2 regions of the Streptomyces sp. NBC_00986 genome follow, and region 1 is predicted to be linked to the other one. Evidence: riboswitches for the same ligand, from Rfam matches in the RefSeq annotation. Region 1 holds a riboswitch; the other holds the start of a gene.
The links. Region 1 has a riboswitch for glycine ahead of gcvT (glycine cleavage system aminomethyltransferase GcvT). Riboswitches for the same ligand answer to the same signal wherever they lie in the genome.

Region 1 (3,400 bases):
CGGGACGCCGACCATGCCGCCCGGGTTCACCGCGAGGCCGACCTGCGGGGGCAGCCCGCGGGCGAACTCCACCGCCGGCGCGATCGTGAACGACAGATGCGAGCCGACGACCTGGCGGAACTGCTCCTCGGAGCTGAACACCGGGACGTACGCCTGCCCCTCGATGTCCAGTGTCGGCAGGTCCAAGGGGCCGCTCTGCGGGCCGCCGCCGCTGGGGAGCGGGACCCAGACGAAGCTGCGGCCGAGCACTTCGACGATCCGGCCGCCGGCCGAGGGCATGCCGAGGGACGCCGAGAGCACCTCCTCCAGCTCGTTGCCCGGCCATCCGCCGTGCGGATGCGGGTGGGGGTACGCCTGACCGGGGAAGTCCGCCGGGAAGTCCATCTACCTACCGCCTGCTGGTGAAACCGCCTGCTGTAACCCTGCTGTGGCTGAAAAGGCTAGCGGCTCAGTCCGCGAAGTCGATCCGGCGCAGCACGTCCGCCGCGTCCCGGTCCAGGAGGATCGCCGAGTCGACACCCCGGGGCAGATCACCGCGCTCCACCTCGCGCAACAGCCGGGCGGCGGCCCTGCGGTGGCGCAGGAACGCGTACCGCGAGACTCCGCGGCCGCGCTCGCGCTGGCCGTCGAGCGCGGTGTCCGGGGTGACGTCGAGGAACACCAGGTGCAGCGCACCGCCCCGGCGCCCGGCGGCCCGGGCCAGCCAGCCGCGCACCCAGGTCTGCGTACCGCAGTCGTGCACGACGGCTCCGGACGCGGAACGCAGCGCGCGGTGCAGTCCGGCGTAGTGGGCGAGGCGGACCAGGGGGCGGTAGACCGCGTAGGGAAGAACGCCGGACACGCGGGTGTCCCAGCGGTCCCGGGTGTCCTGGCTGTCGACGCGGACGCCGTCGCCGGCCGCCACCGCGCGCCGCATCAGCGTGGACTTGCCGCTGCCGGGCAGGCCGGTGACCACGACCAGGTCGCGGGGGCCGAAGCGGAGTCCGTGCGGGCTGTGGCCCGCGCGCTCGCGGAGATCGCGGACCGTCGGTACCGGGCGGGCCGGGCATGCCTCCCTGGCCGGGGCCGAGGGCTGCTTGGGCAACGCTACGGCCGAGGTCGTGGCGTACACCGTGGTCCTTGTCACCGTGATCGTCCTCCCTGCGGGGTCAGGAAAGGTTCTCCCCACTGAACGTAAAGAGAAGGTAATGCACGGTGTCTCGCGGTTCCGTTCGCGTCCAGCCACAGGCCTGTTACAAAGCCTGTGCGATGATGTGCCCGCCTAACTGCATACCGGCCGCTTGAATCCGCGCGGGAGAGTCCCCAGACATACGTCATCTGGGGCGCCGAAGGAGCAAGTCCCTCCCTTGAATCTCTCAGGCCCCGTTACCGCGCGGGCGAGGCACATCTGAAAAGCGGACCGCCGGTCACGGTGGTCCCACCCAAGGTGCAACCCATGTCCCGTCCACGGTCATGGCGAACCTCTCAGGTCCCGATGACAGATGGGGAGGAACGACCTCGCCGTCATGCCTTGGGAGACCGACCGATGAGCAGTACCGCCACCCCTGAGACGCGCCGTACCGCGCTCGACGCGCTGCACCGCTCGCTCGGTGCGACGATGACCGACTTCGCCGGCTGGGACATGCCGCTCCGCTACGGCTCGGAACGCGACGAGCACCTCGCCGTCCGCACGAAGGCCGGCCTCTTCGACCTCTCCCACATGGGCGAGATCACGGTCACGGGACCGGACGCGGCCCGTCTCCTCAACTACGCCCTCGTCGGCAACATCGCCTCCGTGGGCCTCGGCCGCGCCCGCTACACCATGATCTGCCGGGCCGACGGCGGCATCCTGGACGACCTGATCGTGTACCGGCTCGCCGAGACGGAGTACATGGTCGTCGCCAACGCCTCCAACGCGCAGGTGGTGTTGGACGCGCTCACCGAGCGCAGCGAGGGCTTCGACGCGGTCGTCCGCGACGACCGTGACGCCTACGCCCTGCTCGCCGTCCAGGGACCCGAGTCCCCCGGCATCCTCAAGTCGCTCACCGACGCCGACCTCGACGGCCTGAAGTACTACGCCGGCCTGCCCGGCACGGTCGCGGGCGTCCCCGCGCTGATCGCCCGTACCGGCTACACCGGCGAGGACGGCTTCGAGCTGTTCGTGTCCCCCGGTGACGCGGAGAAGCTGTGGCTGGCGCTGACCGAGGCCGGGGCGCCGGTCGGGCTGATCCCGTGCGGGCTGTCCTGCCGGGACACCCTGCGCCTGGAGGCGGGCATGCCGCTGTACGGGCATGAGTTGTCGACGTCGTTGACGCCCTTCGACGCGGGGCTCGGCCGGGTCGTGAAGTTCGAGAAGGACGGCGACTTCGTCGGGCGTACGGCCCTGGAGGCAGCCGCCGAGCGCGCCGCCTCGCAGCCGCCTCGCGTCCTCGTCGGGCTCGTCGCCGAGGGCCGCCGGGTCCCGCGCGCCGGGTACCCCGTCGTCGCCGCCGGCCAGGTGATCGGCGAGGTCACCTCCGGCGCCCCCTCCCCCACCCTGGGCAAGCCGATCGCCATGGCCTACGTCGACGCGGCGCACTCGGCGCCGGGCACGACCGGTGTCGGCGTGGACATCCGGGGCAGTCACGAGCCGTACGAGGTCGTGGCGCTGCCGTTCTACAAGCGCGAGAAGTGACAGTCGTCGTAGCGTCACGTCTGTGAACCGGGGCGGATCGCCCCTGCCTGTCGATGTCCTCCGTAGTCCCCCATTCATCAGCACTCCCCCGCGTACAGGAGAATTCAGGCCATGAGCAACCCCCAGCAGCTGCGCTACAGCAAGGAGCACGAGTGGCTGTCGGTCGCCGAGGACGGCGTCTCGACGGTCGGCATCACCGAGTTCGCGGCCAACGCGCTCGGCGATGTCGTCTACGCCCAGCTCCCCGACGTCGGCTCCACGGTGACCGCGGGCGAGTCCTGCGGTGAGCTGGAGTCGACGAAGTCGGTGTCCGACCTGTACTCGCCCGTCGGCGGCGAGGTCACCGAGATCAACGAGGACGTCGTGAACGACCCGTCGCTGGTGAACTCGGCCCCCTTCGAGGGCGGCTGGCTGTTCAAGGTGCGCGTCGCGGAGGAGCCGGGCGACCTGCTCTCCGCCGACGAGTACACCGCGTTTTCCGCCGGCTGAGGAGTCGTAGCACCATGTCTGACCACACGTCCGACCACCTGTCCGTCCTGAACACGCCGCTGCACGAGCTCGACCCGGACATCGCCGCGGCCGTCGACGCCGAGCTGCGCCGGCAGCAGTCCACGCTGGAGATGATCGCCTCGGAGAACTTCGCTCCGGTCGCGGTCATGGAGGCGCAGGGCTCGGTCCTCACCAACAAGTACGCGGAGGGGTACCCGGGCCGTCGTTACTACGGCGGCTGCGAGTACGTCGACGTGG
Region 2 (3,400 bases), 5.5 Mb from region 1:
GCTGACCCGGTCCGAGACGCTGCGTGGGCCCACCGACGATCCCGGGGTGGTGCGGGAGGCCGCGGCCCGGTTGCTGGACTCCGTGGACACCACGGGCGGGGTGCGGCTGCTCGGGGTGGGGGTCTCCGGGCTCGCCGACTACACGCAGGAGGACCTGTTCGCGCAGGCGGCGGGGGAGCCCGATCTTCTTGAGGAGGAGCACCCCGAGGTGGAGCCGGGTGAGGAGCCGGTGGCGCCCGTGGAGCGGCGCTGGCCCGCGGGGCACGATGTGCGCCACGCCGGGTTCGGGCACGGGTGGGTGCAGGGGAGCGGGCTGGGGCGGGTCACGGTGCGGTTCGAGACGCCTGAGGACTCGGGGCCGGGGCGAGTGCGGACGTTCCGGACCGATGATCCTGAGCTGGATTTGGCGGAGCCGTTGCCGTTGGTGGCGCGGAGTTCCGATGCGTTGCCGGGTGAGGCGTCTGCGTTGGCGGCGCGAGGTTCCGGTGAACCGTCGGCGGAGTCGTCGCCTTTGGCGGGGCGGGAGCCGGGTGACTTGCCTGGGGAGCCGCTGCCGTCGGTGGAGCCGAGCCCCGGCGTTTCGCAGGTTGAGCCGCTGTCGCCGGACGGGGCGTGTCGTTCCACTGGCGCGCTTGCTGCGCGGACGCCCTTGGTGACCCCCAGCTCGGACACCTCGCCTGCCGCATCGCCGCCCCCGGACACGCGACGCCCGGGTACCCCGCCCGCAGCGTCAACGCCCCAGGAGACTTCAAGACCCGGCGACGCCCCGCCCGCCCGACCCGTTCACGTGTCGTCCGAGCCCGCCAGCTTGCCGAAGTCGTGGTCCGGGAAGGACGGAGGCGGGCCCACGTCGAGGCCGTAGTGGTGGTAGAGCTGGAGTTCCTGGTCCGGGGAGAGGTGGCGGCCCACCCCGAAGTCGGGGGCGTCCTTGATCAGGGAGCGGTCGAAGGGGATGTGCAGGGTGCCCTCGATCAGTTCGCTGGGCTCCAGGGGGACGAAGGCGTCTCTGGAGAACAGGCCGGTGCGTATGGCCGCCCACTCCGGTTCGCCGGTCGCGTCGTCGAGGTAGACCTCGTCGATCGTGCCGATCTTGGCGCCGGTGCGGTCGAACGCCTTGCGGCCGATCAGGTTGCGCGGATCGATATCGGTCTGCACGGGCCCTCCTCCTGGTCGCAACTCATCCGTAAGCACTACAAAAGAGCACATTGGGGAAGGTGGCCACTCGAAAGCTCGGGTTCAACGCTCGCTGGTAGGCTGGCCATCGGCTGCTGACCCCGTGCGGGAGAGTCCTCCAGACTTCACCGGAGGCGCCGAAGGAGCAAATCCTCCCCGGAATCTCTCAGGCTCACGTACCGCACGGACGAGGTCACTCTGGAAAGCAGGGCGGGTGTCGTCGACAGTGTCGACGGTGTTCGCTCTCACCGACGGTGAAAGCCGGGCGCCTTCGGGATGCCCGGTGAAGCTCTCAGGTTGAGATGACAGAGGGGGAGGCCGTCCGGCACCCCGCTGTCGTGGTGCCCTCGAAGGTCGTGTCCGACCAGGAGGCCTCCCTAATGACCGTCCCTCGCATTCCGCTCTCCGAGCTCGAACAGGGCATCCCGTTCGAGCAGCGCCACATCGGGCCCGACCAGGAGGCGCGGGCCAAGATGCTCGCGCAGGTCGGATACGGCTCGCTCGACGAACTCACGGCCGCCGCGGTCCCCGATGTGATCAAGAACGCCGACGCTCTCGATCTGCCGGGCGCCCGTACCGAGGCCGAGGTGCTGGCCGAGCTGCGTTCCCTCGCGGACCGCAACGAGGTTCTCGGTTCCATGATCGGGCTCGGGTACTACGGGACGTTCACCCCGCCCGTGATCCTGCGCAACGTCATGGAGAACCCGGCTTGGTACACGGCCTACACGCCGTATCAGCCGGAGATCTCCCAGGGGCGGCTCGAAGCCCTTCTGAACTTCCAGACCATGGTCGCCGATCTGACCGGGCTGCCGACCTCCGGGGCCTCCCTGCTCGACGAGGGCACGGCCGCCGCCGAGGCCGTGGCGCTGTCGCGGCGCATGGGCAAGAACAAGAAGGGGCTCTTCCTGGTCGACGCGGACACGCTGCCGCAGACCATCGCCGTGATCGAGACCCGAGCCGAGCCGGCCGGGGTCGAGGTCGTCGTCGCCGACCTCAGCGAGGGCATCCCGGCCGAGATCGCCGAGCGTGAGATCAACGGCGTCCTCGTGCAGTACCCGGGCGCCTCCGGTGCCGTACGCGACATCGAGCCGCTGATCGAGCAGGCGCACGCGCTCGGCGCGCTCGTCACCGTCGCCGCCGATCTGCTCGCGCTGACGCTGCTGAAGTCGCCGGGTGAGCTGGGCGCGGACATCGCGGTCGGTACGACGCAGCGGTTCGGGGTGCCGATGGGCTTCGGCGGGCCGCACGCCGGATACATGGCCGTGCACGAGAAGTTCGCGCGCAGCCTGCCCGGGCGGCTCGTGGGCGTGTCCGTCGACGCCGACGGACACAAGGCCTACCGCCTCGCTCTGCAGACGCGTGAGCAGCACATCCGTCGGGAGAAGGCCACCAGCAACATCTGTACCGCCCAGGTGCTGCTTGCCGTCATGGCCGGGATGTACGCCGTCTACCACGGGCCCGAGGGGCTCAAGGGCATCGCGCGGCGGACGCATCGGTATGCCACGATCCTCGCCGCGGGGCTGAGGGCCGGCGGCGTCGAGGTCGTCCACGGCGGCTACTTCGACACCGTGACCGCGCGCGTTCCCGGCAGGGCTGCTGAGGTCGTCGCCGCTGCCCGTGAAGACGGCGTCAACCTGTACCTCGTGGACGCCGACCAGGTGTCGATCGCCTGCGACGAGACGACGACCCGTGCCCAACTGGCCGCCGTATGGACCGCGTTCGGGGTCGACGGGGACATCGAGGCGCTGGATGTGTCGGCCGAGGACACGTTGCCCGAGGGGTTGCTGCGTACCGACGCGTATCTCACGCACCCTGTCTTCCGTGACCACCGCTCCGAGACCGCGATGCTGCGGTACCTGCGGCGGCTCGCCGACCGGGACTACGCGCTCGACCGGGGCATGATCCCGCTCGGCTCCTGCACGATGAAGCTCAACGCGACCACCGAGATGGAGCCGGTCACCTGGCCCGAGTTCGGGCAACTGCACCCCTTCGCGCCCGCCGAGCAGGTGCAGGGATACCTCACGCTCATCCGGGAGTTGGAGGAGCGGCTCGCCGAGGTCACCGGGTACGACAAGGTGTCGTTGCAGCCGAATGCCGGCTCGCAGGGGGAGTTGGCCGGGCTCCTCGCTGTTCGTGGGTATCACCGGGCCAACGGTGACGAGCAGCGGACCGTGTGTCTGATTCCGTCCTCCGCGCACGGCACCAACGCCGCGAGCGCCGTGATGGC

Region 2: another riboswitch for glycine. It lies ahead of gcvP (aminomethyl-transferring glycine dehydrogenase); the one in region 1 lies ahead of gcvT (glycine cleavage system aminomethyltransferase GcvT).

The regions. Positions count from the first base shown of each region.
Region 1 covers NZ_CP108733.1:4,085,992-4,089,391, forward strand. Annotated here, with positions in the region: gene OG504_RS17510 (enhanced serine sensitivity protein SseB) at 1-384, opposite strand, end outside; gene OG504_RS17515 (AAA family ATPase) at 449-1,132, opposite strand; glycine riboswitch at 1,282-1,381, shown strand; gene gcvT (glycine cleavage system aminomethyltransferase GcvT) at 1,526-2,653, shown strand; gene gcvH (glycine cleavage system protein GcvH) at 2,765-3,142, shown strand; gene glyA (serine hydroxymethyltransferase) at 3,181-3,400, shown strand, end outside.
Region 2 covers NZ_CP108733.1:9,631,863-9,635,262, forward strand. Annotated here, with positions in the region: partial or broken gene OG504_RS43290 (DNA polymerase IV) at 1-529, shown strand, start outside; gene OG504_RS43295 (PRC-barrel domain-containing protein) at 784-1,155, opposite strand; glycine riboswitch at 1,270-1,365, shown strand; gene gcvP (aminomethyl-transferring glycine dehydrogenase) at 1,554-3,400, shown strand, end outside.